One region of the Hydrogenoanaerobacterium saccharovorans genome, then DNA from elsewhere that is predicted to be linked to it. Evidence: predicted binding sites of a transcription regulator. Region 1 holds the regulator's gene; each other region holds the start of a gene.

Region 1 (10,143 bases):
GAGCAGCACACAAAGAGATGGCACAGCAGTTTGTGGATTATGTAAGCGGCGAAGATTTTCAAAAAACGCTGGTACAGCAGTTTGGGCTGCGTACGGTACGCACCGATCTTTCTGACCCCGATGGGTTGACCGAGAAAAAGGATATTAATTTTATTGATTATAATATAGAGCAGGCAGTGTCCGGCAGAACCGAGTTGCTGAAAAAATTCTTGGATGCAGAGAAAAAAGCAGCGCCTAACAAAGAAGAGCCTCCGAAACAGTAATTTTTAAGATCAGAACATATTTATGCTCTGATCTTTATTTTGCTCTTTGCAATTTTGTGCTATAATAAAATTTAAAGCATTTATCAATCAAATCTATTGAATTTGTAGGATATGCAAATAAATACAAACGGGATTTCCCACAAAGGATGATACAATGAAGTATTTCGACCTACATACACATACCGTGCTGTCGGACGGGACAAAAACCCCACAGCAGTTGCTGGATGCGGCAGAGAAAAAAGGCTATGGGCTGGGCATTTCAGACCATATCTTCTGCTGTAAAATGCTGACTTTACGCGATGTAGAACACTATTTGGATGAGCTTGACCGCTATAACGTACTGCATGGTGTAGAGGCAAACCTCGGTGAAAATTTTACTTTGCCGCACAAACTGGATGAACGTGTGGACTATGTGATTGCAAGCGTGCATTCTGTGCAAGACTTAAATGGAGAGAAGTTGGAACTGGGGCCCTATTTTTGTGCCCGCGCAGGCGATGCGGGTGCGCCGCCTTATAACCGCAGTTTTACAGCCGATGAAGCAAAACATTATCTCGAACAAATTTTGCAGATACTGGAATTTGATTTTAGATGCCAAAGAGTGGATATTTTGGGGCATTGCACGGTGCACCCCTTTTACGATACCTTGATGGGGCAAAAGTACCTCTCGGACTGGCAGGATGAAGTTGTAAAACTTTGCAAAAAATATACAGTTGCAATAGAAATTAGCGGCCTGTGGCATTGCCCGGATGAGGATTTGATACGAAAGGCACACGTTGCCGGAGTGAAATTTTCTTTGGGCAGCGATTGCCACCAACCAGAAGATACGTGTGATTTGGACTACGCATTGGATATGCTGCGAAAAATTGGTATTGGGCAGGATGAATTGTTTACCATTAAAGCATAAACTTCGCCGTATCATCAATACAAAAAAATATTGTACGTAAGGCAGTTTTCTCCGGCGCGCAAATGCAGTGTAACGGGGTGGCCATTGCCCGAAAAGCCCGCGGCATTGCCGCAAGAAGGAAGATATTGTATGAAACTTGAATTAACCCTTTTACATCAGCATGAATCCGCTTTGGACAGCATGCTGGAAGCATTTTTTGAATCGATGGGCTTACCGCATGAGTGGACAGAATTTTTGCTGCACTTTATGGCTGATACCATCAACTTGTTTTTGATTTTGATCGTAGTCATGTTTGCAGTGTCGTTACTGCAAACCTATATCCCTTTTGACCGCTTGCAAAAAAAGCTCTCGGCATTGGGCAGTGTATGGGGTTATCTGCTTGCATTGGCTCTGGGTGTGGTTTCTCCGTTTTGCAGCTGTACCATCATCCCTGTGGTGATGGGGCTGATTTCGATGGGGGTACCGGTTCAAGTAGCTCTTTGCTATTTAACATCCGCAGCTTTGCTCAATGTGGGCACGGTAGTTGCTATGTTTTCCACTATGGGTGTGCAGTTTGGTGGAATCTATATCGCCGTATCGCTGTTAATCGCAGTGCTTACTTCTATTCTTATTCGTCCGTTTGCCGGTAAAGAAAATATCATAAGCTACGAAGCAGGTCACCATCATGGCCACCATTGCCATGATGAAAACTGCCATATTCATACCGAGTGCTGCCATCATGAGCCAAAAACACGGGTGGGCTATTGTGTAGATAATGTCACACATATCTTGCGCCAAACATGGGTTTATATGGTGCTGAGTGTTGCGCTGTCCAGTGCTGTCATCAGCTTTGTACCCATAGAAACACTCAATACAGTGATCGGCCAAAACAATGTGTTATCCCCGTTGCTTGCAGGCATCGTGGGTGCACCCATTCATGCAGATGTGTTTGCCATATTGCCTTTGCTACAACTTTTGCTGCCCATCAATCGTTCGGCAACCTTGGCGTTTGCACTGGGGGCAATGGCAATATCGATACCCGAAGTGGTACTGCTCAGCCGTGTTTTTAAACCCAAAACAATTGCCGCATATGTTGTTGTGCTTGTAGTGCTTTCTGTAGTGGCAGGTTATCTTGCAGCACTTGTAGCGTAAACTGCACGATAGCATTATTGTGTAATGCGTTTTTTCGTTGACAATGATTTAACAATAGTTTAATATAAGAACTGATTGTAATACAGAATAACCAACACAGAACAGGGGTGTCAGTATGGAACAAAAAGTACAGGCTGCGGCGGCACACTTTGCCGCTTTGGTTGAAGCGCAGCTTGCCAGAGTTGAGCGCATGAAAGCAGTAAAAGATTTTGTGGATTACTCAAAACTGGATAAGATTATCATTGGCGTATGTGGCGGCGACGGTATTGGGCCGGTTATTACCCACGAGGCGGAGCGTGTTTTGCGTTATCTGCTGGCAGATGAAGTAAAAGCAGGCAAAATAGAGTTCCGCGAAATCGATGGCCTCACCATCGAGAACCGTGTTGCATGCATGAAGGCAATCCCCGATGATGTGCTGGCAGAACTCAAAGAGTGCCATGTTATCCTAAAAGGCCCTACAACCACACCGCGTGCGGGCGACCCATGGCCGAATATTGAGAGTGCCAACGTTGCAATGCGAAAAGAGCTTGATTTATTTGCAAACGTGCGTCCGGTAAAAGTGCCTTCGGAGGGCATTGATTGGACATTCTTCCGCGAAAACACCGAGGGTGCCTATACACTTGGCTCTTGCGGTACCAATGTGGATGATGAGCTTGCGTTTGACTTTACGGTAACCACCACCGAAGGCACCGAAAGAATAGCTCGCCTTGCTTACGATTACGCAAAGAAAAACGGCAAAAAACGTGTTTCTATCGTAACAAAAGCAAACATTGTAAAAACAACCGACGGCAAATTTTTAAAACTGTGCCAAAATATAGCAAAAGAGTACCCCGACATCACAACCGATGACTGGTACATTGATATTATGACTGCCAAATTGATTGACCCCAAGCGCAGAAAAGATTTTCAGGTTATGGTACTGCCAAACCTGTACGGCGATATTATTACAGATGAAGCCGCAGAGATGCAGGGTGGTGTAGGTACCGCGGGCAGTGCAAACCTTGGCAAGCGTTATGCAATGTTTGAAGCAATTCACGGTTCGGCACCCAGAATGATGGACGAGGGAAGAGGCTGCTTTGCAGACCCTTGTTCAATGCTGCGCGCGGCGGTTATGCTGCTTTCGCACATCGATCACCAAACCGAGGCAAACAAACTGGAAAGAGCTTTGGATATTTGCATGTATGAGGAGAAAAAACTGGCCATTACCGGGCGCGATACCGGGGCTACCTGCGAAGAATTCGGTAATTATGTTATGAGCACGATTGAGACTCTGTAAATAAGTTGGAAAAGGTGAATGCAATGAGCAAACAGGTATCTATCTCAGTTATCAGGCGACTGCCGAGATATTACCGTTTTCTTGGCGAACTTTTGAAAAATGGCATACATAGAATCTCCTCGCGCGAGCTTTCTTCCCGCATGGGGCTTACCGCGTCGCAGATCAGGCAGGATTTAAACTGCTTTGGCGGATTTGGCCAACAGGGCTATGGTTACAACGTCGAGGCACTGTACGGCGAAATCGGCCATATTCTTGGGTTGGATCAGAATTATAAAACCATCCTTATCGGTGTGGGTAACCTTGGCAGAGCAGTTGCAAACCATATGACGTTTGATGGCAGAGGCTATGAACTGATTGGTTTGTTTGACAGCAACGAGAAGGTCGTTGGTGACGTTGTTCGTGATATAGCCGTTATGGATATGGACGAGATGGAAGATTTCTGCATAAAAAATAAACCCGATGTTGCTATTTTATGTACTCCCCGAGAAGCGGCACAGCGCATTGCCGATAAGCTGGTAGAACTTGGCGTGCGTGGCTTTTGGAATTATTCGCATTATGATATCAATATGAATCATCCACATGTAGCGGTAGAAAATGTTCACCTCGGCGATAGCCTGATGACATTGTGCTATAAGGTAAAAGACCTGGATAGCCCAGACGGCCCTGCCGAAGGGAACAAAAATATATAAATGCAAAACGGCTGTGATGAATCAATCACAGCCGTTTTTAGTTCTTATCCTGTTTTAGTCCAAGAATATAATCAGCACTCACATTATAAAATTTGCAAAGGGTAACCAAATGGCAAATTGGCAATTCGTTAATTCCATTTTCGTACCGCGAATAAACTTCCTGTGTGGTTCCTAGAACTTTAGCTATTGCTTCTTGTTTTAAGTCGTTATCTTCGCGTAATTCTCTGAGCACCTCAAAATACATTTTCATGCTTTACACCACGCTTTACTGTAAATCATTATTGCAGCCAAAGGTCAATGCTTTGCATTTGTAAGTAGCTCAAGAGAAACATTTAGTATATTTGCAAGTGCTACCAATTCAATATCGGTGACAAAGCGTTCTCCGTTTTCGATTCTTTGAATTGCATTTTTGTCAACATCAAGCCCTTGAATTTGCAGTTGATCAGCAAGCATTCGCTGTGACACTTTTGGGTTTAAACTCTTACGTATTCGCGCTACATTTTTACCACAGATATTATTTCTACCGTCGACGGCTTTATTTTTATACATCCAAACACCTTCGTTTTAGTTCTTATCCTGTTTTAGCCCAAGAATATAATCAGCGCTCACATTATAAAACTTACAAAGCATAATGAGATGGCGAATAGGCATTTCGTTTAGTCCCTTTTCGTAACGGGAATACATCTGTTGCGATGTTCCCAATATTTTTGCAATAGCTTCCTGCTTTAAATCATTATCCTCACGCAATTCCCTAATTATTTCTATATATGTTTTCATAAATATATCACTCCAATAAAATTATACGTACAACATATATGATGTATTGACTTTACATAATATATTATGTAAAATTGCATGTATAACATTTAAATTGGAGGGAAAAAGATGCCGGATTATGAAAAAATGTATACCGTATTGTTCAATAGGGTGACAGATGCAATTGAACAGTTGCAAACCGCACAGCAGATTACCGAGGAAATTTATGTTGCCTCAGGTGAACAGGCAAACAAAAACGAGGATGGCTAGCCATCCTCGTTTTTACGCTATCATTTGTAAGTTGTTTTAGTGATTTGCTTTATTATACGATATACTTTTTAACGCTTTCGGGAAGTTCTGCAGCGTCGCAAGATACTGTAAAGATGATCGATGCTTTGCTTACCTCAACAAGTGCATTCAAATCTTCTATAAAAGCAGCAAACTCTTCGTAATTTTTGCCGCCTATTTTCAGCGTGCCATCTACAAAGATTTCAGAAATATCATAGTTGCCTGCAAAAATACCTGCGAGGAAACCATAAAACGCCTTGTAGCCCTCAACCTTATAATCTTCGATATCAATCAATCTGACAGCATGATCGATATTGTATGTCATTTTAAGACCTTTCTCAACGCATACGATATTACCGGTGGTTGTTTTAACGGCGGCATTAATCTGATTGATGAGTGTTTTTGTTTTGCCGGAGCCTTTGTTACCCACGATGAGCTTAATCATGTTTTATTCCTCCCAGTTTTTATTATATTTGGTATCGCCCTGCGGCGAATGTTGTGTGTTGCCTATTTTAATTTTGCTTCCAATTCAGCCTTCATATCCTCATAACCCGGTTTGCCAAGCAAAGCAAACATATTCTTTTTGTAACTCTCAACGCCCGGCTGATCGAATGGGTTTACGTTCAATGTGTAACCCGAGATGGCACATGCTTTTTCAAAGAAGTAAACCATATAGCCAAACTCGTGTTCGTTGATTTCGGGAAGCTCAAGCACGATGTTGGGAACACCGCCCTCTGTGTGTGCTAAGATGGTGCCTTCCAGCGCCTTTCTGTTTACAACGGACATATTCTGCCCAGAAAGGAAGTTGAGCCCGTCTGCGTTGGCTGCATCATTATCAATGTATAAATCGGATTTTGGTTTTTTAATATCCATCACGGTTTCGATTAAAATACGCTCACCCTGTTGGATGTATTGACCCATGGAGTGGAGGTCGGTAGAAAAAGTTGCAGAGGAGGGGAACAAACCTTTATTTTCTTTGCCCTCGCTCTCGCCAAACAGTTGTTTGAACCATTCTGCCATCATAGTAAAAGCAGGTTCGTAGCTCACCAGCATTTCTATGGCTTTGCCTTTGCGATACAAACAGTTGCGAATGGCCGCGTAGCGGTAGCAATCGTTGGAAGAAACATCATCGTTGTCAAGTTCTTTCTGGGCCGTTGCCGCACCATTCATAATGGCGTCAATGTCAATGCCTGCAACAGCAATGGGTAATAAACCAACCGCAGTAAGTACCGAGAATCTTCCGCCTACATCATCGGGGATGCCAAAGGTTTCGTACCCTTGTTCATTGCAAAGCTGTTTGAGTGTTCCGCGGGCTTTGTCGGTGGTACAGTAAATTCTGCCTTTTGCACCGTCAACACCGTATTTTTTCTCAAGCAGTTCACGGAAGATACGGAATGCCAAAGCGGGTTCTGTCGTGGTGCCCGATTTTGAAATAACGTTGATAGAAATATCTTTGCCCTCGCAAATCGAGAGGATTTCGTTTAAATAAGTAGGATTGATGTTGTTGCCCGCAAAGAAGATATCTGGTGTATCTTTTTTGAGGTTGTTATAGAAAGGAGAACGGAGCAATTCGATGGCAGCTCTTGCACCGAGGTAGCTTCCGCCAATACCGATGACGATTAAAATGTCGCTGTCTTTTTTAATTTTTGCAGCAGCAGCTTTAATTCTGCAAAACTCTTCTTTATCGTAGTCGGTAGGGAGGTTGAGCCAACCCAAAAAGTCGTTCCCCTTGCCGGTACCTTCATGCAAGGTTTTATGTGCAGCCTTAATCTCGGGGTAAATTGCATTGATTTCAGCCTCTGTTAAAAAGCCCTTAATATAGTTGGCGTTTAATTTTAATGGCATTTAAAATTCCTCCAGTTTTCTATGTCTTTATTCTACAATATTACAGCATTATTTGCAAGTATCTTGTTCGAATATCTTGTCAATTTATGCAGTTTTCACAAAAAGTTCATTTTATTTTAATTTTATCAAAGAACCAAACAATGTTTTCACGCCGTTACGGAAAGTCATCTTTTCAACCGCATGGGCAGCTTTTAGCGGGTATTCTGTAATCGGGTTGCTGTCGAGCGAAATTACTACTTTACCCAGTATCTGCCCCTTCTCAATCGGAGCAACTACATCCGGCACCATGCTCACGCGCTGTTCCAGCTTTTGTTCATCGCCCTGCTTCACCACGATCGCCTTAGGCGGGTCATACTGCACGGCAACCTCGGGTTTGGTACCATGTAAAACCTTTACCGGGGTAAGTTGCTCATCAATGCTCGGTGGGGTTGCCATAGCATAGTTGGCAAAGCCGTAATCGAGCAATTTACGGGCACCTGCAAAACGGTCGTTGCTCGTAGGTGCACCCAATACTACTGCAACCAGCGAAAGCCCGCCCCGCTGTGCCGAGGCAGAAAGGCAGCTGCCTGCACCGTCGGTTGTACCGGTTTTTAATCCCGTTGCGCCATCATAAAAGCGAACAAGCTTGTTGGTGTTTACCAACTGCGTTTTACCGCCGCGCAGCGAATCCATCCAAACGGTAGAATATTCTTTAATTTTTTCATGTTTCAACAGCTCTGCAGACATAATAGCAATGTCGCGGGCGGTAGTCAAATGCCCTTTGTTATCTAACCCGCAAGCGTTGTGAAATGTGGTATTTTTCATCCCGAGTTCTTTGGCGCGGTTGTTCATCATGCCAACGAAGCCTTCTTCGCTGCCTGCAACTGCCTCACCCAGCAGTACCGAAGCATCGTTTGCCGAAGATATTGCTGCCGCTTTGAGCAGTTCATGTACGCTCATTTGTTCATTCGGTTCCAGCCAGATTTGGCTGCCGCCCATAGAAGCAGCATGCTCCGAGCAGCTTACCATATCTTCCATCTTTAGTTTGCCCGCTTCCAGCGCTTCCATCACAAGCAAGAGCGTCATTATTTTTGTAATGGATGCGGGGGGCATCAGTTCGTCGGGATTTTTTTCGTACAACACCTGCCCGGTAGTCTGTTCGACCAAAATGGCCGATTTTACATTCATCGCTAGGTTGCTTGGCTCCACAGGGAGCGAAACGTCCAGCTTCGCCTCTTCGGCGAATACAGGCTGTGCGCCTAAAATGCACAGCAAAAATGCCAAAAACAGTGCAAGGGTACGTTTACCGATTATAGACATAAAAGCACTCCCATTCGTTCACATGTTGCTACTAGTGTATGCAGACAAGGGAGCAAAAAATGTGCTTTCATGCAGGATAGCTGGACAGCATTATAAAAAATGCCACCCAGCTATTTGTTTTTGTTTATTCGGTTACTTGGCAATGAAAGGTTTAATCTCGTCCATAAATGCATCGCAGTTGTCGCTGTAAACCTGCATTTTAATCGGCTTCGATAAATCAAGGCTAAAAATACCCATGATTGACTTCGCGTCGATTGCATATCTGCCCGAAACCAAGTCTACATCGAAATCGTACTTGGAAACCGTGTTTACAAAAATTTTGACGTCGTTGATTGTGTTCAGAAGAATTGTAACTTCTTTCATAACAGCAATCCTCCATTTCTATGTATGATTTATAAGGATAATTACCATAATTACAATATATCAGTCAGGGGTTTTTAAGTCAACTGCTAATTGTAATAATCCTAGAAATTTATTATAATAGTAGATGAGAAAAAGGCTTTTTTGTACAAATTTTTAATTTCGTTGTGCAAGTTGTGTCGAATGATATCAAACGGTGCGGCAGCCTTTAACAGAACAAATTACGGAGGGCGAATATGAGAGCCGCTTTTTATACGCTGGGCTGCAAGGTAAACCAGTACGAAACACAAATTTTAGAGCAAATTTTTTATGACAACGGGTTTGATATAGTATCGCCCGATACTGCGGCGGATGTATTCGTCATCAACTCCTGCACGGTCACCTCGTCGGGCGACAAAAAAACAAGGCAGGCACTGCGCCGTTTTAAACGTGCAAACCCGCAGGCGGTTGCGGCACTTACCGGTTGCTTTCCGCAAGCGTTCCCCGATGCGGCAGAAAAAATACCCGAGGCCGATGTGATTACCGGCTCTTATAACCGCGCCAGTCTGCTTACCAATATCCAAAAATATTTGGCAACAGGCGAGCGTGTGATTGATATTACCGCGCATGAGCGCGGCGAAAAGTTTGAGAGCATGAAAGCAAGCAAATTCCTCGACCGCACTCGCGCTTTTATAAAGATACAAGACGGATGCGACCGCTACTGCTCATATTGCATCATCCCTATGGCGCGCGGCCCTGTGCGCAGCAAACCGTTGGCAGAACTGGAAGAAGAACTGGCGGGGCTGGCAAAATCGGGCTACAAAGAGGTTGTTCTTGTGGGCATCAACTTGCCGTCTTACGGCAAAGAGACTGGCGGCAAGCTGCGCCTGATTGACGCCATTGAGCTTGCCTGCGCGGTGAACGGTATAGAACGGGTTCGCCTTGGTTCGCTTGAGCCCGAGCTGCTTACCGACGATGATATTGCCCGAATGGCGGCACAGCCCAAGTTTTGCCCACAGTTTCATCTGTCGCTGCAAAGCGGCTGCGACGCAACCTTAAAACGCATGAACCGCCACTATACCGGTGCAGAATACAAAGAAATTGTACAAAAGCTGCGTGCTGCTTTTGATAATGCTGCTATGACTACGGATATTGTTGTGGGCTTCCCCGGCGAAACAGACGAAGAATTTGCACAGTGCATCCAATTTGCAAAGGACGTTGGTTTTGCCAAAGTACACGTGTTCCCGTATTCGGTACGCGAGGGTACCCGTGCCGCAACCATGCCAAATCAAGTTACCAAAGCGGTAAAAGAAGTACGCTGTGCCGCACTTTCGCGCGAGATGGAAGAGGTGC
Region 2 (10,143 bases), on a different contig from region 1:
TTGCCGAAAACATTTTTATGGGCAGGCTGCCTATGAAAGGCCCCATCATCGACTGGAAAAAGACTTATGAGATGGCACAGAAAATTTTGGATGACCTAAATGTAAATATTTCGCCAAAGCAGTTGGTTGCTGATTTGAGCATGTGGCAGTGCCAGATGATTGAAATTGTAAAGGCAATGAGCACCTACCCCAAGGTGTTGCTGTTGGATGAACCAACTTCTTCGCTTGCAAACCACGAAACAGAACTTCTGTTTGAAATGATTCGCAATTTAAAGAAAAAAGATGTCATTATCATTTACATATCACATCGTTTACAAGAATTGTGGGAAATCGCAGATACCTGTACGGTTTTACGTGACGGAAAATTTATTGGCAAAACAATCATGAAAGAAACATCGCACAAGCAGCTGGTAAACATGATGTTCGGCGATGTTGAAATAAAAACAAGACCGGATGACTTAACGGTAGGCGATAAGCCTGTTTTACAAATTAACAATCTTTGCAGAAAAGGCGTTTTTGAAGACATTACCTTTGAGGTACGCGAAAAAGAAGTGTTGGGCATAGCAGGCATGCTCGGTTCGGGCAGAACGGAGCTGTTAAAATCTATTTTCGGTGCCGATCATTTTGACAGCGGTGAAATTATATTTAAGGGTAAAAAGATTACGAATCCCAATCCGGTTAAAATGCGCAATGCCGGCTTTGCCCTTACCCCCGAAGACCGTAAAAACGAAGGGCTTATTCAAATTATGCCTGTTTACGGCAACCTTTGTGTAGCAAGCCTCGATTACATTGCCAAAGGTGCTTTTATACGCAAAAACAAAGAGCAGGAATATGTACGCCGTCAGGTGAAGGATTTGCAAATCAAAGTGCCGGATGTACATCAGCCGGTTTCATCGCTTTCAGGCGGTAACCAGCAAAAAGTAGTTGTGGGCAACTGGCTTAACACCAACCCGCAAATCATGTTTTTCGATGAGCCGTCCCGCGGTATTGATGTAAACGCCAAACAGCAGATTTTCCAAATTATTTGGGACCAGTCGCGCAAAGGTGTTTCAAGCATCATGGTGTCCTCCGAGCTTGAAGAGCTGATTGAGGTTTGCCACCGCATTTTGATCATGAAGGATGGAAAAATCGTAGGCGAAGTAAAACCCGAGGATGTTACGGTACAGGACCTTTATGCATTATGCATGGGTAACGACTGATGAATAAATTAAGATGCGGGCTACCCGCATATGGAGGTTCATATGAAAACTGCAAGCTTTAATTTTCAAAAGTTTTTAAAAACTTATGTTATGGAAATTGTACTCGTGATTATCAGCATCTGCATCGCCTTTTCTGCTCCCGGCTTTTTAACGGCGGCAAATCTGCTTAATATTTTGCGCAATACCTCATTAAAAGGCGTTATTGCATTTGGTATGACAATGGTTATTATCTGCGGCGAAATTGACCTTTCCATTTCGTCTACCGTAGCTATGTCGGGTATTATTACCGCACTGGTTTCAGGCAAGCTTGCCTCAGCGGGCATTATGCCTATGGAGTATGGAGTGATATTGGGTGTTTTGCTTGCAATGATCGTTGCTGCACTGGTCGGTACCTTTAATGGATGGGTAAGAACGAAGTTTAATATTCCTACCTTTATTATTACTTTGGCAATGATGAATGTACTGTATGGTTTATCGGCTATTCTTTCCAAAGGTTTCCCTGTCACCACTTTACCTGCTTGGTTCAGCGTACTGGGTGCCGGCCAAATTGCAGGCATTCCTGTACCCGCAATTATTTTGATTATTGTATTTGCTTTAATACATATAGTAATGCAATATACCAAATTTGGGCGCTCTGTATATGCGGCGGGCGGTAACCCGGAATCGGCAAGATTATCGGGTGTAAATGTAAAGCGAGTTAAAATTGTAGTTATGATAGCGGTTCAGGTGCTTGCGGCTTTGGGTGGTATTATGTGTTCATCGCAGGTTATGTCGGGTGCCCACAACTTTGGTAAAGGCTGGGAGATGGATGTTATCGCCTCGGTTATCATAGGCGGAGCAAGTATGAACGGCGGTATTGGTAAAGTACGCGGTACCTTTGTAGGGCTTATTTTTCTGGGAGTACTGATGAACGGTATGACTTTGCTTAATATTAACGAATATATACAATACGTAGTTCGTGGCGGTTTGATTTTAGCAGCAGTACTGGTAAATACTCTGCAATCGGTTCATAAAAAATAAACCGCACAATTTAAGAATGAGATATGATGGAGGCTTTTATGACAAGTAAAGAACGAGTGCTGAGAACACTAGAGTTTCAAAATCCCGACCGCATACCGGTAGATTTATGGGTACTGCCCGCCGCAAAAATGCATTATGGCAGCAAACTGGATGAAATATGTTCCAAACACAATCGGGATATTGTCTCTTTAGTCGGTCCGTATGACCACGGTTATACTCCCGAATACTATCAGCTTGGTACATATATTGACCCTTGGGGCAGTGAATGGACTAATATTCAAGCAGGTATTATCGGTGAAGTAAAAAACCCTGTTTTCAGTGATTATGATAAATTAGATGGCTATACAGCCCCCATTGAAGGCTTTTTACGTGAATGGGAAGAAAACAAAGAAAACCTCTGCCAACAAATCAGTGAGGCACGCAGAGCCGATAAATTTATTATCGGCGGCTGGATGAGCCTGTTTGAGAGAATGCAGTATCTGCGCGGCACAGAAGACCTTTATTGCGATATTGCATTGGAAGAACCTGAGATGTTCCAGATGATCGATTTTGTTATGGATTTTATGCGTGCATACACAGACCGCTGGCTTGAGATGGATATTGATGCAATGGCGTTTGGTGATGACTGGGGAACTCAAATCAGCCTGCTGATAGCGCCCGACAGCTGGAAAACTATTTTCAAGCCGCTTTACAAAGAACTTATCGATAAAATTAAAGCAGCAGGCAAAAAAGTATTTTTCCACAGCGATGGGTACATTTTAGAGCTGTACCCCGAAATGATTGAATTGGGTGTGGATGCAATTAATTCACAGCTATGGTGTATGGGTGTAGAAAAAGTGGCGGAAAAATATGCGGGTAAAATCACCTTTTGGGGTGAAATCAGCCGCCAGAATACCTTGCCCCTTGGTACCCCCGAAGATGTGCGCAAATGTGCAGAAATTATGAAGAAGAACCTTTTTGTAAACGGTGGCGGTTTGATTGGGCAGAGTGAAATCAACCGTGATGTGCCGCTGGAAAATATAGAAGCACTGTTAGACGCATGGAATTAACAATTCTCTAAATGCAGAAAATAATTCTATTCTTACGAAAGAGTGAATACGAAATGATTTTTCAGCCTGATTTTAGAAATATTTTAGACGCAGCTTACAACAAAGAGGCAAAACGGCTGCCGTTGTATGAACATAAAATTTCACCTAAAAAGATGGAAGAGATTACAGGCAAAAAATTTGCAGAACTGTATCAAGGCAATAAAAGTGATATCAATGAATTCTTTCGCAATTACTGCGGGTTTTATCAACAGATGGGGTACGATACGGTATCGTTCGAAGAACTTATCGGCCCTGCCATGCCGGGTAGCGGAGCACTGGGTGAACATGTAAAAGGCGCCATTCAAGACAGAACCGATTTTGAACGTTACCCGTGGGACGGAATTTGTGATACCTATTTTGAAATGTACTCCAAATATTTCGAGGCTCTGCGAAACAATATGCCGGCAGGTATGCGAGCCATCGGCGGTATTGGATACGGTATTTTTGAATGCGTGCAAGACCTCGTGGGATACGAAGATTTGTGTTATATGGCAGCGGATGACCCTGAGCTTTATGAGGAGATGTTTCATAAAGTAGGCGATAACAATTTAAAGATATGGTCGCGTTTTCTTAGGGAATTTGGTGATATTTACTGTGTTTGTCGTTTCGGCGATGACCTTGGATTTAAATCCACCACGCTTATTTCCGCAGATGACATCCGCAGTCTTATCATTCCCCAGTATAAGCGCATTGTTGATGAGGTGCATTCTTACCGCAAACCATTTTTGCTACACTCTTGCGGCTGTATTTTTGATGTAATGGATGATATCATTGACCAAGCAGGCATTGATGCCAAGCACTCCAACGAAGACCAAATTGCCCGCTTTCCAGTCTGGGTAGAGCGCTACGGCAGCCGTATCGGAAATTTTGGCGGTATTGACACCGATGCGGTGTGCCGCTTAGGTAAGGCAGAAATGCGGGAGTATATTACCGATGTAGTAAAAAAATGCAAGGGACATGGCGGGTTTGCTTTCGGTTCAGGCAATTCCATCCCCGATTATGTGCCTGCACAGGGCTACCTCAACATGGTAGAAATCGTTCGCGAATTGCGCGGTGATTTTCAATAATACTAACTCTTTATAAAAAAAAGATTGCAATTGCCTTTACGGTGTTTGCAATCTTTTTTCTGTATAAGTATATCTAAAGTTATTATTTTGACAGTTTTCTTAATCCAACCGGTTGTAATGTTCTAAAAACAATAATGACAGTAATATAAATTGATATACTGAACGTGCAATTGCTATACAAACCGGCGGAAGATTATAACTTGTCTCTTTTGTAGACAATTTCTTCGCCTTTTTCAACATTTTGGATAAACAATCTTTATTTACCTGAAATTTTTGTAGCTGAATAACAAAATAATTTTAAAACATTCTACAAGATTGCCAAAGATTTACTAATAAGCTTAGATGAGATAGACAAATATTTAAAAAGGTACTATACTTAGAACACTAATTGTTTGTTAAATAGCAAACAAAAGGAGGATAATAATGACAAAATTAAAAAGAACAGCTGCACTCTTGCTCTGCTTTGCCATGATTTTCATGAGCTTTGCAGGATGCGGAGCAAAACCTGCTGCTGACACACAAGGCACAATAACCGAAGGAATCTTCAAACCCGGCAAATACGAGGGCGAAGGCAAAGGTTACGGCGGCAAAATTAAAGTTGAAGTTGAAGTTGACGCAAACAAAATCTTAAGTGTAAAAGTTTTGGAACATAAAGAAAGCGCCGGCGTTTCTGACGGTGCGTTTGAAAAACTCCCTACAGCATTTGTAGAACAGCAATCGGTTGCTGTAGATACAGTAGCAGGCTGTACATTCTCTAGCAAAGGTATTATTGAGGCAGTAAAAAATGCGCTTGAAAAAACAGGCGTTGATATGAAACAGCTGGAGAAAAAAGCCGAAGTTGCAGACACAGAGAAAAAAGAAGTAGAAAAAACAGCAGAGGTTGTTATCATCGGTGGCGGCGGTGCAGGTCTTGCCGCAGCAGAATCTGCTTATGAGAATGGTGCAAAATCCGTTATTCTGCTTGAAAAAGCAGCAACTCTCGGAGGAAATACCATCCGCGCAGGCGGTGCTTACAATGCTGTTAACCCCGAAAAGCAAAAAGCTCAGGGGATTGAAGACTCGATTGAAAAGCACATTCAGCAAACCTACGAGGGCGGCCATAAAGTAGGTAACATGGAACTGATTAAGGTTCTTTGCAACAATGCTTATGACGGTGTTACTTGGTTGGAAGGCTTGGGACTGCAGTGGCAGGATAAAATCGGCTCTGTTGTAGGTTCCATGTGGCAGAGATCTAACCAGACGGTTGCACCTTTGGGAACAGGCTACATCGAAACACTCTCCAAAGCTGCTACAGCCAAAGGCTGCGAGATACTGCTTGACACCAAAGCCAATGAGCTGATTATTGAAAACGGCCGTGTGGTAGGCGTAAAAGCCGAAGGTCCCGACAGCATCTTGACTGTGAAAGCAGAAAAAGGCGTTATTATGGCAACCGGCGGTTATGCTGCTAACCCCGAAATGGTTAGACAATACCTCTCCGACGGTGTTTACACCAAAGATAACCTGCCCGCAGACGTTGTTTCCACCAATGCTCCCGGCATTGTAGGCGACGGCATTAAGATGGGCGAAGCAATCGGTGCACAGCTGATTGACATGCAGCACATTCAGTTGCTGCCTATGCCCAGTGATAGATTTGGTCCCTCCATCAACGTTGAGCATTCCTTCTTTATCAACAAAGAGGGCAAACGCTTTGTAAAAGAAGATGGCGCAAGAGATGAAATCTGCTTGGCAACCTTTGAACAAAAAGACGGACAGTATTTTATGATTAACGACAGCAAAATCATTCCGGAAAACAGAAAAACCCTTTCCGGTGAGGATTTGAATAACCTGATTGAAAAAGGACTGGTTGTAGAGGCTAATTCGCTGGATGAGCTTGCTGAAAAAATAGGCGTACCGGCAGATGCTTTGAAAAAGACAACCGAAACCTTTAACTCCTATGTTGCATCTAAAAGCGATGCTGACTTTGGCAGAAAAGTATGGGGCGAAAAGATTGACAAAGCTCCTTTCTACGCAACACTTCGTTTCCCTGCACTGCACCACACTATGGGCGGTTTGAAGATTAACACCAAAACCGAAGTGCTGGATAAAAACGATCAGCCTATCCCCGGTTTGTATGCAGCCGGCGAGGTAACCGGTGGTATCCACGGTGCAAACCGTTTGGGCGGTAACGCAATTGCGGATATTATTGTATTCGGCAGAATTGCCGGTGCAACTGTAATGGGTAAATAACCTGTTTGCTGTTTGGGCAGACAAGTTTGACACTCACCCGCAAAACAGGTGTTTTGCCAAAACCCAATAGAGCAAATTTTTCTAAGGGCAGCCGCTAAAGCGACTGCCCTTTTTTATGCCTTTGTATTCTCAACGTATCTTTTGTTTTCATCCAAGACAAAAACCACCCGTGCTTAATCGTGCAGTTGGCAACCTGCTTCAAAAATCAGCAGTAGCGCTTTCTTCTTGTATCTAAAAACTGCTGCTACAATGCAGCAGCAGTTGGTTCTATTTCGTTAAAGCTGCAAAAAGCCGTCTGAAAGTAAACTAATACTTTCAGACGGCTTTTTATAAACGGTTAAACTTTTTATAAACCTCTCAGAATTAAGCCATCAACCGCCCAATTTCTTCGCTTACTTCTTCGTAAGACCTATGAATTTCATTGAGATTGGTTATCTCCCCTGTAATCTTTTGGTCTTTAAAAACAAGAATTCTTCTAGCAAGCGTAATCATTTCGGGCATATCCGAGGAAATCAGAATGATTGATTTTCCCTCCTGCTTTGCAAGATTCCAAATTAAATCATGGATATATTTTTTTGCACCCACATCCACACCTACGGTAGGCTCATCAATAATTAAAATGTCACAGTCTGCTGCCAACCATTTTCCAATACTCACCTTTTGCTGGTTACCACCTGATAGGCTGTAGGCTTTTGTTTCTTGAGACGGCGTTTTAATCTTCATTTTATCTACCATAGAGCTGACAATTGAGTTTTCTTCTTTACAGCTGATCTTACGGAACTTGTTTAATATTCTTTTCCACACCGTAATGGTAAGGTTTGTTGAAACACTAAAATCAAGCATTAAGCCCTCTTCTTTGCGGTTTTCTGTAACATAACCCATATGATAAAGATCCAGACTATCTTGTATTGATTTGATATGTGCCTTTTTCCCGTTGATAAAAACCTCTCCGCCATCCATTTTATCGGCACCTATCAGCAGACGTGCCAGCTCGGTTCTGCCCGAACCCACCAGCCCGTAAAAACCCAGTATCTCACCTTTATTCAGGTGAAAGCTTACTTTATCAAACTGCCCGTAGGTAGTAATATCTTTGGCTTCCAACACCCGCTCATTCTTAATATCCAGCGAACCGAGATAGGCTACCGATTCCTCTCGTCCTATCATCATTTTTACAATGTCTTGTCTGCATATATTCTCGCAGGATTTGGTGCCAACATATTTGCCGTCTCTGAGAACCGAAACTTTATCGCACAGCTCCAAAACCTCTTCGATTTTATGAGAAACAAAGATAACTGCAACATTTTGCTGCTTGAGCTTTTTGACAATTTTTATCAGGTTCTGGCTTTCGTAAGATGTCAGAGATGAAGTAGGTTCATCCAACAGGATGTACTTTGCTTCGGAAGACAACGCCTTGGCAATTTGAATCAGCTGCTTTTGCGCTGCAGAAAGATGTTCGATACGGTCTGTAGGCTTTACATCCAACCCTACCATATCCAAATACTTAGCGGCAACCTCATTGATTTTTTTCCAATCCACCACAACACCGGTTTTAAATTTATCAATTCGGTCTAATATGATATTTTCTGCCACTGTAGCATCGGGTATAATCTGAATTTCTTGGCTGACTATGTTGATATCATGATCGACTGCATCCCTAAAATTTTTTATTTCTACGGGTTTGCCGTCCAGATACATTTCACCCAAGTCAGAATGATAAATACCGGTGATAATCTTCATCAGTGTTGATTTACCCGCCCCATTTTCGCCCATGAGAGCATGAATTTCTCCGCGCTCAAAGCAAAGCGATACATCATCCAACGCCTTTACTCCCGGAAATATTTTACTGATATGCTTGAGTTCTAACATTTTGCTACCTCAACTTTTTGGTTGATTTTTATTTGGATAAATAAGTTTTGGTAAGATCTAAAAGGATAAAATCAGTTACTTTTTCCAAATCTTTTTCAAAGCTTGTCATATTTTCTTTTGTAACCAAAACGTTGCCCGAGTTAATAAAATACTGGCCATCCTTTGCCTTGTACCCTTCGTTCATCAGCTTGAGCAGCATGCAAGAGATATATCCATGACCCAGCGGATTTTGTGCAATGGTTGCATCTATAATGCCGCTTTCAATGGCTTTCATAACGCCGGGGTCTGTATCAATGCCGATTGCATAAATTTTTTGGTCTTTGTTTTTAGCATAGTAATCGGATAAAATCTGCGACATACCCACCGTAGTTACAAAACCTGTGCAAACCATACCGTTTACTTTACCTGCATTTGCTGATAGTACACTTTCGATTTTGCTTACCGCCTCTTCTTGTGTTTTGATGCCCGCTACTTCTTGAATAATTTTAACATTCGGGTATTTTGCAACTGCTTCCTCTACGCCTTGTTTACGAAGAGCCGTGTTCGGATCCTCCAAAACCTCCAACACGTTAACCAAATTTCCCTTTTCACCCATCATTTTGATAACAGCTTCGGTTGCGTCGTAAGCTGCTTTTTTAACATCGGTGCCTACGGCAAAAGAGGCAGCCGTGGGTTTAGAGGTATCGGTACCGAAATTGACTACATTAACGCCCATTTTTTTCGTGATTTCATCATAAAGTCCGTTCGCACCCGATGCATCACACGGATAAATGGAAAGTGCGTTTATGCCTTGTGCAATCAGTGCTTCTACTTTTTCGTTCTCGCTTGCCTGGGTCCAGTCCGGCCCGATTTGAATGGTGACGTCGACGCCTTCTTTTTCAATAAATTGTTCAACACCCTTTTTCACTTCATCAAAATAGGGGTGCGGTGCAGGCGCATACCATGCCATTTTCAAAGCGCTTTTACTCTCGTTTACAGCGCTTTCTCCGGTTCTCTCCGTTTTAGTCGGTGCCTTAGCACATCCCGTAACCCCCACGATGAGTATACATGCCAGTAAAATTGCCACTGCTTTTTTCATTACGTTTTTCATACTTACTCTCCAATCTGTGTACTTAAAGTACAGCTTAAATTAAAGTGTATGCATTACGTATTGCCTTCTGCATACACTTTGGATTCTGCTTTGAGACTCTTCTTGAGTTTATTGCGGTTTATAATAACCTTGATATTCTCCAAAGATACTGCCAGCAATAGGATGATTCCTAAGTATGTCTGTTCAAAGTAAACGTTCGCATTTAGCATGACAAGCCCGTTTTTAACCATTACAATCAAAAAGCCTGCAAAAAATACGCCGACAGGGTTAAATACCCCTCCTTTCAAAGAGATTCCTCCGATTACCGCAACTGCAAAAGATACCACCATCCAGTCTGCTCCTGTAGAAGGCTGCGCAGAACCGGTTCTTGAAATCCAAAGAATACCCGCTATTGCAGCAAACATGCCCGAAGCAACATTTGCCAATATAATCATTTTGTTTGTATTTACGCCGGACATGTGCGCTGCTTCAACATTACCGCCCGTAGCCAATACTTTTCTGCCGGTTACGGTAAATTTAAAGAAATACCCCAGTATAACAAGTGTTACAACTGCCAGCCATAGCAAGTGAGGGATGCCAAGGAATCC
Region 3 (10,143 bases), 1.4 Mb from region 1:
AAAAAACGAATGAACGCCCGAAAAATGTGTTCGGGCGTTCATTCTATATGCTTTTAATTTACTTTGCCTGTGCAGCAGCTGCACCTGCAATTCTGCCGAATACAAGAATATCGGTAAGCGCATTACCGCCTAAACGGTTTGTGCCGTGAATACCTCCGGTTACCTCACCGGCTGCATACAATCGGGGAATTACCTTTGCATTCTTGTCAAGTACCTGTGCATCTTTATTAATTTTTACACCACCCATTGTATGGTGCACGGTTGGAACACGTGGTGCTGCATAGAATGGACCTTTGTCAATTTTATCTTTATAAAGTGTTCTGCCAAAAGAGTCTTTCTCTTTTCCGTCCACATGTTTGTTAAAATCTTCTACCGCTGCACTTAGTTTTTCAGGGTTAACGCCAATTTTTGCAGCCAATTCTTCTAAGGTTTCACCTTTGAATGCGCGGCCCTCAGCAATCAGCTCATTTACCGACTCATTAAAGTTGTTCTTTTCATCACCTGTGGGGTAATCATGGCTGTCCAGTACAATCCACATGTGGTTATTCGGTTGCTCAAAAAGTGCTGCAGTCATTACGTCGCGGCGAGCACCTTCATCAACAAATCGGTCACCTTCGTCATTAACAAAAATTCTGTTCTCAACACCTTGTTCGATGTTTCCGCTCAGGCTGCCTGTTTTGGGGTCGCCCATCGGCAGCAGCTGGATATTTTCCATCTGGACCAATTCTGCATTTACCGTTTCAGCAAGCAAAATACCGTCGCCTGTTGCTCCGGAATGGTTTGTAGACTTAATCGAATCATCAAGTTTGGGCCATTTGGTATTATATTTCTGGCGCATTTCTACATTTCCTGCAAAACCGCCTGTCGCAAGTACAACACCTTTTTTTGCATTCAGTGTCACCTTGTTTCCGGTTTCACCTTTTGCAATCACACCGCTTACTTTACCGTCTTTCACAACGAGCTCGGTAGCCTTTGTGTTAAGCATTACTTTAATATTGTCGTTGGCATCGATATACTTCATATAAGTGTTGAAAAAGCCTGTTCCAACAGGGTCAACAGGTTTATGAGCTCTTGGCCACATACCACCCAAAACGGTGAATACGCCCGGCTTAAATTCCATTCCAAGGCCTTTTAACCATTCCACTCCGTCCCATGCATTGGTAACGAGTGTGCGAACCAATTCGGGGTCTCCCTGTTTGTCTCCGCCCTCTATCGTTTGGGTATAGTGCTTTTCTACAGAGTCTTTATTGGCAATTGCTGTTTCGCTTCCTTCATCAACTGCGTTCAGTGCTCCGCCGGACAAAATAGTGTTTCCGCCTACCTTTGGCATTTTCTCAAGAACAATCACAGAGCTTCCTGCTTGATGCGCTGTAACAGCAGCAGCAAGGCCTGCACCGCCTGCACCTACAACAACAACATCTGCATCAAGAGATACGTCTTCTGCTTTTTGTGCAGCATCGCCTTTTATTGCTTTAAGAGCATCGGTGTCAGCGCCTGCCTGCTTTAAGCAGTCGGTAACTGCCGCTAAAATTGCATTGCTTGTAATGGTTGCTCCTGCAACAGTATCTACGCCGAGACCTTGAATTTCTACGATTTTTTCAGGTAGCTGCTCTATAGGCAAGTCGCCAATTCCCGGTGTCTCTTTGTGAGAGGTTACTTTTACGCTTTCGATTTTATCTGCCGTTAAAACTACTTCAACTGCAACGTCTCCGCCCATTCCCTTGGCAGATGCTGTGTATGTACCTGCCTTAAATTTACCGTCTTGATCTCCTGCTTGCGGGGTAGCACTGTTGCCGGAGCATGCTGTTACGGTAAAAATCATAGCAACACACAACAGAATGCATAGTGCCCGATTGAAAATACTCTTCATTTTTTCTCCTCTTTCTAAAATATTAGAACAATGTTCTAAAACACGTTCGATAAAATAATAACAATGTAATTGCTGTTTGTCAATACAGATTAACAAATATTTCACAAAATATTGGCAAAGCATGTATTGATATTAATTTAAGCAATAAAAAAGTAACGCCAAAATGTTTCGGCGTTACTGCATAATACAAACTCATTTACTTTTTATATATAATTCTGATATTGTGGAAATTGGGCAAATGGTGCACCAAGTACGGGGCTTATAGATAAGGGCAAGAATAAGGCCCAACGCGGTGGTAGTCGCCATCATTGAATAAAACCGATAAGACAAATGTAATACCCAAGGAGGTGAGACAATATTGAATGCCTGTGGAATTTTGCCAAGAGGAAAAACGATGAGAAACTTCACAATATCTAATGGGGGCTTTCCGTTTGCTACTGCTATAGTTGACAAAATTATCAAAGTGAGGCTTACGGCGAAATATCCTAACATGATCCATTTCATAAAACCTTTTATAAAAAATGCGGGTGTTTTATACGAATACTTGCTAGTCAGCTTTCCACATTTACTGTAAAGGCTCGCTCTGGGGCAATAACCTTGGCACCAAGTCTTTTTGGTGTTTTTTATCAGTAAAATAATGGGCAATGTCATGCAAATTAACCCCAAAAGCGCAAAATGAATATTTAAAAACCCAAGTGCAAAATAAGTAAGAGTAAATACAAATAAATATTTATAATTCTTCATTGTCCCCTCCATTTGTATATTTTAATCTGTGATGCATGTAAAAAAGCTATTCAAATATCAATGCGCGCATTGGGCAAAACTTTACACATTTTCCACACTTGATACATTTATCCATATTAACAATCGGTGCATCAAAGCCGTTTTGCGTCAAGGCTCCCGCGGGGCAAACCCTTACCGATGGGCAAGCGTGATTTTGGGGACATCTTGCTTCTTTAACTACGAGCATTCTATTCGCGGTATTTTTTTTGCTGTTAAACAAACCATTTAAAATATTGTCAGCCATAAACTATTTACCTCCCAGTCAATTTTTGTAACGTGATTATAATATAGTATTTAAAGTTTCGTATCAGTAACCAAGTCACAGTAGAATTAGGAATATTGGACAGCTGTATTTATTGACTTCTACTCGTTATCTCTGTAAACTGTAATTAGATTTTGTTAAACTATTATGTATGTTACTGGAGTTGATACTGGTGGCGAGGCCTGTAAAATGGAGAAAGATAGAACATTTCCCAACGATACCTTACTTTATACCATCAAAAACAATTGCTGATAGAGTACCTGAAAACATCTTAAAACTTGAAGAGCTCGAAGCCATACGTTTAAAAGATTTAGAGGGGTTTGAGCAAGAAGAATGCGCCCAAAGAATGGCGGTATCTCGCCCAACCTTTCAACGCATTCTTTTAACTGCAAGAGAAAAGATAGCCGACAGCCTTATTAATGGCAAAACGATACATATACAGGGCGGTAATTTTACTCGAAATATTTGTCCCGTAAAATGTATGGATTGCGGCAAGAAATGGACGGAAAAATATGAAAACATTGTGACTTTTAAAAAAACAGAATATTCTTGTCCATCCTGCAATTCAAATAAAGTGATTTGTGATAAAAACTGCAAAGGGATGTTCTGTAAAAGGCACTGTTTGCGTTACGATAAGAGCAACGGTTAGATTTAAAATTTGAGCAATGGTGCCGGCAAACGGCGTTGTTATAATACATTTAAAAATTGCTCTAAATTAAAGAATGATAGGGGAGACATATAAAATGAAGCCAACCAGAAGAATACCCCATGAAGACGCAGTAAACATTTTAAAAAACGGAAAATTCGGTGTGCTTTCCACAGTTTCTGAGGATGGAACTCCTTATGGTGTTCCGATAAATTATTACTATGTTGAAGAAGAACATGCTGTTTATTTCCACTGTGCTATCAAAGGACGCAAAATAGAGAATATAAATGCAAACAGTCGTGTTTCATTTGCGGTGATAGGGCAGGAAGAAATTATAGAAGAGCGCTTTACTACCCATTACGAGAGCGTGATTGTAAGCGGTACAGCAACTCTCATTACAGATAATGCCGAAAAAGAAAAAAGACTCTATCAGTTATGCAATGCGTTGACACCCAATTCAATTACACGCAGAAAAGAAGTAATTCAAAAAAGCCTGCCCGCTGTTATGATTATCAAACTTGAGATTGGTGAGATTACGGGCAAACGCAACAGGGATAATTGATTGTTTTTTATTAAAAATAAACAATTCTATACTTTTATAACCCTAATCTTTTTGAATCTTCCTTTCTTGATAAAAATCTGATGAATATTTATAAATTGCTGCATTTTTATTCACTTTTAATAGTTTTTTATAATATAAGTTTAATATTATTAGTAATATTTTTCCATTAAAATTTATTTGAACTGGTATATTTTTGCACTTTTACCGCTATCTATGTTTTTGGAAGGTGCAAGCGTGGTTAAAAAATAAATCATAATGTTTTTATTGATCTTTAATAAGACTTGATAATGCCACATTATAGATGTATAGTAAAAAGGATTAAAGAAGCAAATCAACAGATTATCTGCAATAGTAAATTTTCTGTACTGAAATACGGTTGCTGCGGTTGGCGCAGAAATTTGAAATATGGATTTAAACAGAAGTTTTACAGGGTGACTTTGAAGAATACTTAATTCTAATTGGAAAAATGCAGATATTAGCATCTAGTTTGCTTTAAAATAAAGGTAGTATAGAAACCGAAATGAGACGTGATAACATGAATATTATAACCTTAACAAAAAATAACCTTGAGCAAGAGCATATTTGCTGTGCAATTTCAAACAGCAAAGACAGCCAAGTAGCTTCAAAAAAGCAGTGGCTCTACAGAACGTTTGACGATGGGCTGGTTTTTAAAAAGTGTGACGTACGCGGAAAATGCTTTATAGAATATATCCCTGCCGAAAAAGCATGGTCACCTATTGAAGGTAATGGTTATATGTTTATTAATTGTCTTTGGGTATCGGGGCAATTTAAAGGGCAAGGATTTTCAAATTTGCTTTTAGAAGAATGTATCAAAGATAGCAAAGAAAAAGGTAAAAACGGGCTGGTAGTATTGTCATCAAAAAAGAAACTGCCTTATCTTTCTGACCCTGGTTTTTTAAAACACAAAGGATTTCTGTTAGCAGACACAGCCAAGCCTTACTATGAGCTTATGCACTTGCCCTTTTGTGAGAATATAGCTGCTCCGCATTTTAAAAGGCACGTAAAAACACCACATATTGCAGAACCCGGATTTGTATTATATTATACAAATCAATGCCCTTTTACAGCAAAGTATGTACCTATTATTGAAAGTTTGGCAAAGCAAAAAGCAATACCATTCAAAAGCATCCGGTTTGAAACAGCCGAACAAGCGCAAAACTCACCTGCCCCATATACCTCTTACAGCCTTTTTTATAACGGTGAGTTTGTAACGCACGAAATTCTCAATGATAAGAAATTCGATAAAGTTTTAGCAGATAAAGGCTTGTAATCATATAAGATTTGACGAAAGCTGTAAGTTTTTTGCCAAATAAAAATGCTCTTTCACAAAAGTGAAGGAGCATTTTTATTTATTTGGCTACCATAGTGAACAAATTAACTGTCCGTTAAAATTTCGGCTATGCTGCAAGTTCCAGTTCTTCTTTTTTACGGCGTTTCTTGTTCATTTTATCTACCACAACACTGATCATTATACTAAGATATAATAAAATAACCATAGGTATTGCAAGCATTAGCTGTGAAATTACATCCGGCGGTGTGACGATTGCCGCAACTATAAAGATAATAACAATCATGACACCTTTGTATTTTTGCAAGAAGCTGGGCTTTAAAATCTCCAATTTCGTAAGCATAAATACAATGACAGGCATTTCGAAAACAATACCAAAGCTTAACAGCATAACATTGACAAAACTTGTATAAGATTTTACAGAAATCATAGCCTTTACTTCACTGATTGCTATGCGGGTAAAAAACTGCAAAGTAACCGGAAGCACAATTCTATAACAGAAATAAACTCCGCCCGCAAAACATATCAAACCAAAAAGTAGCGAGACCAATACATAAATCTTCTCTCTTTTATACAGGCCTTTTTCTACAAACGCCCATATCTCGTAAATGGTTATGGGGCTGCAAACTATAAATGCCGCCAAAAAAGAAATATTCATGTAAATCAGAAACAACTCGGACGGTGAAATGTACACAAGCTGCATTCCGGGGTTAATGGCAAGTAAATATTCCATTACTATTCCGGCAAAGTTAAAAATAATCATGGCTGCACCTACATTGGTAACAACCACAATTATAAGTCTTCGTCTGAGCTCGCTTAAATGGTCTAAAAGAGGCATTTCATTCTTCTTTTTCAAGGGTTGTGCCTCCCAAAGTCGTATTTATTTTTGATACCCATGCCTTTTTACTTAGCAGATGTTTCTTGTTTTTGCGGCTCGGTTTCAACCGGCTCGTCGGCAAGTTTTTCTATTTTACTTGTTACTTCCTGAGAGCCTTTGCGGAACTCCCTGAGAGCCTGCCCCATACTCTTAGCAAGTGCGGGCAGCTTGGACGGGCCAAAAATTAAAAGAACAATACTCAAAACAAGGAGAAGCTCCCCCATACCAATTTTTCCGAACATTTTACATTGCCTCCTTATTTTTATTTAGTGATTGTGAACAAGTAAATTACTGTTTACACCAAAGAATAGACAAGACCTTATAAATATATTTTAAGGATGTCCGTTTTTCAACCCCGTTATTGGCAACGCTCTCGCTCTACTTCTAGGTATTCACAAAGAGATTGCGCATATTTTTTGCTCATAAATTCTGAGGAATAAATACAGATGTTTCCGTTGCTGGCTTTTACTGTATCAATATCCTCATAGCCTTCTTCCAGCTTCAATCTTGCAATTGCTCCTAATATTTCGTCTTTTGTATAGAAATAAGGGCTGTCCATCAAGGCAATTGTTCTGAGAGGTCTTGGGTATACTTTGCAGTCGTGTCTTGCTGTCGCAGCAATGGTTGCTAAGATATCTTTATCCTCAAGCAATGCCTGAACAGCAGCAAACCTTTCTGTCCACATCTTGCTGTCGTACAAATAAATATCCTTTTTGCCATCAATCTTCTTTATACCATTAAGTGCGGCATCCTGCTCAAGATTGCTTACAATTTCCACTATTTTCTCTTTTGTAAGCCCCTCAGGCGGCTGAAGCTTGATTTTGGAGAAGCAAACAAGCTTTTCTGTTGCATTGATTTTTCTTATGTAATCGGCCAGTATTTGAGATGGTGTGAGCGTTGAAGCTTGTTCTTTCTCCACCTCGTCAAGAGCCTTATCAATCGCCTCCAAAGTTTCTGCATCCATATGCTCTTCGATTTTTTTCAGGTCTTCGTCTGTAAACTCCTTTTCGTGCGACATAAAATCACCCTTTGACTAAATACTGTTTTAATTACAGGTGAAGGGCATTTTCCCTTCACCTGTAATTTTGGTTAATAAATGTTACGGAAGAAGATTGAGTTCTGCAAGTTTATCGGCTACATCTTTGAGGTCAAATTTCTCAAGGGTTTCACGAGTAGGCGCGCCGGTTTTTTCATCCCAGCCCATTTCTTTGTAAATCATGGAATACGCAGTTTGCATATCTTTGCGGTCCATCTTAATGGTGCCTTCTTCAAACGGCTTAAAATCGGGTTCCATATCAAACACCCAATCATTGATACCATCATGCTCGTTGCGCATATCGGTTGTACCAAGCCACATCACCTGCATTGCACGCTGGAGTTGCAGAACTCTCTCGGCAGCAAAGTCCAGAGATTCTTCTGTCCAGTTTTCGCCAGTGATTGCGGTCATGTACTGTGCCTCAACGGATAGATCGCCCTTATAGCCTCTGTCTTTTCTGGGTGAGAAAGTCATAGGCCATACCCAGTTGCAAAGCGTAAATGAGTCGTGCAATGTTTGCCTTACCACACCGAACTTAGCAAACTTAGCTTTTGCCTGGTTCATGGGGGTATAAGCCTTTGGTTTATCCAATGCGCCCGCGCCAAAGCGTTCTTCTATAATGCTCTTTTGCAGGTCGTACGGAAGACCAGAACCCACAATATTAACAATGGTGTGGCACATACAGTCGCGGTTAAAGAATATGTTGGTAATTGCGCCAACTTGTGCTGCAGTTTCGTTACCGTGATGCTTGGACCAACCGAGCGGTGACCAGATAGACATATTTTGGTCGTTGAGGTATTTGCCGCCGAGAAGCTTTTTATAGCGCTCGTTAACAAAATAAGCCCCCTCTGCCAATGTAGCCAAAACACCTTCCTGTTTTGCTATTCGGTACATAATATCCTTGATGAAAGCAGGGTCACCCGCTTCATAAAGATCCCACTTCAACGAATCAAATTCTTCTTTGGGGAGGATTTGTTTTAAAAGACCGTTGTCAATGAAATATGTAATTGTTTTTGGCAGTTCGCCGTAGTTATCCCACAAGCCAAGATCATCCGCAGTGGACATTGATGCGACGTTGCAGTAAAACAATCCGTCATCTTTTTCAACATAGTCCTTGTGGTTTTTCATAATCTCCGCCCACATAAAGTTTGGCATGCAAGTATTGGATACAGCAGCAACATAGCCTTCTTTTTCAAGTTCGGGCAGATAGACAGCAGCTGAACAGCGGATAGGGCACGAGGTGCAGCCTGTCATTTTAACAGTGTATTTTTCAGAAACCGGGCCATAGTCTTTGTAAGCTTTTTGGCAACGGTAACCTACTTTATTCGGCTCTCCCGGAGGTGAATCTCCCGTATCAACAGGCCCGCCCTCAGCAGCACCCCATGTAAGGCCGGGGCGTCCGGTCCAACGGCTTCCTTTGTCGGAGAATTCCGCCCACGGGCGCTCGGTTGAGGGAACCACGTGGTTGTTGTTGGAGCCGATTAAATCACTGAGCACATAGTTGTTCAGCTTTAGGATTTCTTGGGGGTTGGAAACTTGTACAGAACCTTTGCCGTATACAGCAATCGCTTTTAACTTTTTCGAGCCTAGAACAGCACCCGAACCTGCACCGCCACAGTGGTTTGCAGCATTGATGACGCAAGAGAGATTCACCATGTTTTCACCTGCAAGACCAATGGAGGTGACGGTATAGCCCTTCCCTAGCTTGTCTATGATAGAAACGCTGGTTTCGCGAGTTGTTTTACCCCACAGTTCCGTTGCGTCTTCAAGTGTTACAGATTCGTTATCTATTTTCAGATATACAGGAGATGCAGATTTGCCCTCGATGACTACAGCATCAAAACCTGCATATTTAAGCTGAACTGCCAACTCACCGCCCATATGAGCGTTAACCACCATATTGCCCTTTGTAAAGGTACTCAAAGATGTAATGGTAGTTCTGCCTGAGCACGGCGCACTTGTGCCTGTATTGGGGCCAACAGCAAATACTATTTTATTAGCCTCATCGTATGGTTTTGTTCCGACAGGAACTTCTTCATACATAATGCGGTCGCCAATACCGGTACCGCCAATGTATTTGTTATATTTCGAGGAATCTTCTGTTGCGATTTTGCCTGTTGAAAGGTTTACGCGGAGAAGCTTTCCGGTCCAACCATATGCCATTGAAATAACCTCCTTTTAGAAATGTTTGGTATCTTAACGTATGTAGATGCTACATTGCCACTGCAATGTCCTTCCAATCCACAATGGAAAGCGCACCTGTAGGGCATCCCGCAACGCAAGCACCGCATGTGATGCATTTAGTAGATTTCTTCGTTTCCGGATCCACAACCGGCATATGCCACGGGCACATGTTTGTGCAGGTGCCGCAGCCAACGCACTTTTCTTTGTCGATTGTGCGTGCACCTGTTGCCGGGTCGGCAAAAATCGCCTCCACGGGGCATGCTGCAACACATTTAGGATCTTTACACTGCTTGCAAGTTGTGGGCCCAAAGTTCCACACACCATAAATGCCATCACCATGGCGGTAGTCTTCAGCTACGCCCTCTTCGCCTACATTAAGGTTATCACGCATTTTAAGGCGGCCAATGTAAGGCATTGCCTTACCATCATTGGCAAGCGAACAATTGGTCTCGCAACGTTGGCAGCCAACACACTTTGCACGGTTTGCAACCAGCAAGCCCGTGGGCAGCGGAGTGGTAGCCACTAGACCTTCGTCTACCTCTTTTTGAGTACATCCGAATAAAGAAAGCATTGCCGCAGTTAAAGTAACGCCAGCTAAACCCTTACCTGAAATT

What was found. The regulator Rex, encoded in region 1, represses fermentation and respiration genes when NADH is low (regulators of the CRP and FNR family bind a similar motif). The targets are predictions, from matches to a motif close to ATTGTTAANNNNTTAACAAT.
Region 2: the regulator Rex is predicted to act here: its motif matches at 4,722-4,741, upstream of EDD70_RS14450 (flavocytochrome c).
Region 3: the regulator Rex is predicted to act here: its motif matches at 1,916-1,935, upstream of EDD70_RS07800 (flavocytochrome c).

The regions. Positions count from the first base shown of each region.
Region 1 covers NZ_RKRD01000001.1:238,298-248,440, forward strand. Annotated here, with positions in the region: gene EDD70_RS01075 (extracellular solute-binding protein) at 1-263, shown strand, start outside; gene EDD70_RS01080 (PHP domain-containing protein) at 418-1,167, shown strand; gene EDD70_RS01085 (permease) at 1,297-2,298, shown strand; gene EDD70_RS01090 (isocitrate/isopropylmalate family dehydrogenase) at 2,414-3,574, shown strand; gene EDD70_RS01095 (redox-sensing transcriptional repressor Rex) at 3,598-4,263, shown strand; gene EDD70_RS01100 (helix-turn-helix domain-containing protein) at 4,301-4,513, opposite strand; gene EDD70_RS01105 (helix-turn-helix domain-containing protein) at 4,558-4,812, opposite strand; gene EDD70_RS01110 (helix-turn-helix domain-containing protein) at 4,828-5,040, opposite strand; gene EDD70_RS14845 (hypothetical protein) at 5,149-5,289, shown strand; gene EDD70_RS01115 (hypothetical protein) at 5,342-5,752, opposite strand; gene EDD70_RS01120 (glucose-6-phosphate isomerase) at 5,815-7,152, opposite strand; gene EDD70_RS01125 (D-alanyl-D-alanine carboxypeptidase family protein) at 7,264-8,451, opposite strand; gene EDD70_RS01130 (HPr family phosphocarrier protein) at 8,584-8,814, opposite strand; gene mtaB (tRNA (N(6)-L-threonylcarbamoyladenosine(37)-C(2))-methylthiotransferase MtaB) at 9,048-10,143, shown strand, end outside.
Region 2 covers NZ_RKRD01000005.1:40,916-51,058, reverse strand. Annotated here, with positions in the region: gene EDD70_RS14470 (sugar ABC transporter ATP-binding protein) at 1-1,199, shown strand, start outside; gene EDD70_RS14465 (ABC transporter permease) at 1,242-2,219, shown strand; gene EDD70_RS14460 (uroporphyrinogen decarboxylase family protein) at 2,258-3,268, shown strand; gene EDD70_RS14455 (uroporphyrinogen decarboxylase family protein) at 3,322-4,374, shown strand; gene EDD70_RS14450 (flavocytochrome c) at 4,798-6,600, shown strand; gene EDD70_RS14445 (sugar ABC transporter ATP-binding protein) at 6,964-8,466, opposite strand; gene EDD70_RS14440 (sugar ABC transporter substrate-binding protein) at 8,495-9,556, opposite strand; gene EDD70_RS14435 (ABC transporter permease) at 9,610-10,143, opposite strand, start outside.
Region 3 covers NZ_RKRD01000001.1:1,654,361-1,664,503, reverse strand. Annotated here, with positions in the region: gene EDD70_RS07800 (flavocytochrome c) at 59-1,870, opposite strand; gene EDD70_RS07795 (4Fe-4S binding protein) at 2,063-2,614, opposite strand; gene EDD70_RS07790 (DUF362 domain-containing protein) at 2,661-2,897, opposite strand; gene EDD70_RS07785 (DUF134 domain-containing protein) at 3,088-3,564, shown strand; gene EDD70_RS07780 (pyridoxamine 5'-phosphate oxidase family protein) at 3,659-4,123, shown strand; gene EDD70_RS07775 (YoaP domain-containing protein) at 4,659-5,414, shown strand; gene tatC (twin-arginine translocase subunit TatC) at 5,542-6,288, opposite strand; gene EDD70_RS07765 (Sec-independent protein translocase subunit TatA/TatB) at 6,336-6,551, opposite strand; gene EDD70_RS07760 (hypothetical protein) at 6,668-7,327, opposite strand; gene EDD70_RS07755 (aldehyde ferredoxin oxidoreductase) at 7,409-9,508, opposite strand; gene EDD70_RS07750 (ferredoxin-like protein) at 9,558-10,143, opposite strand, start outside.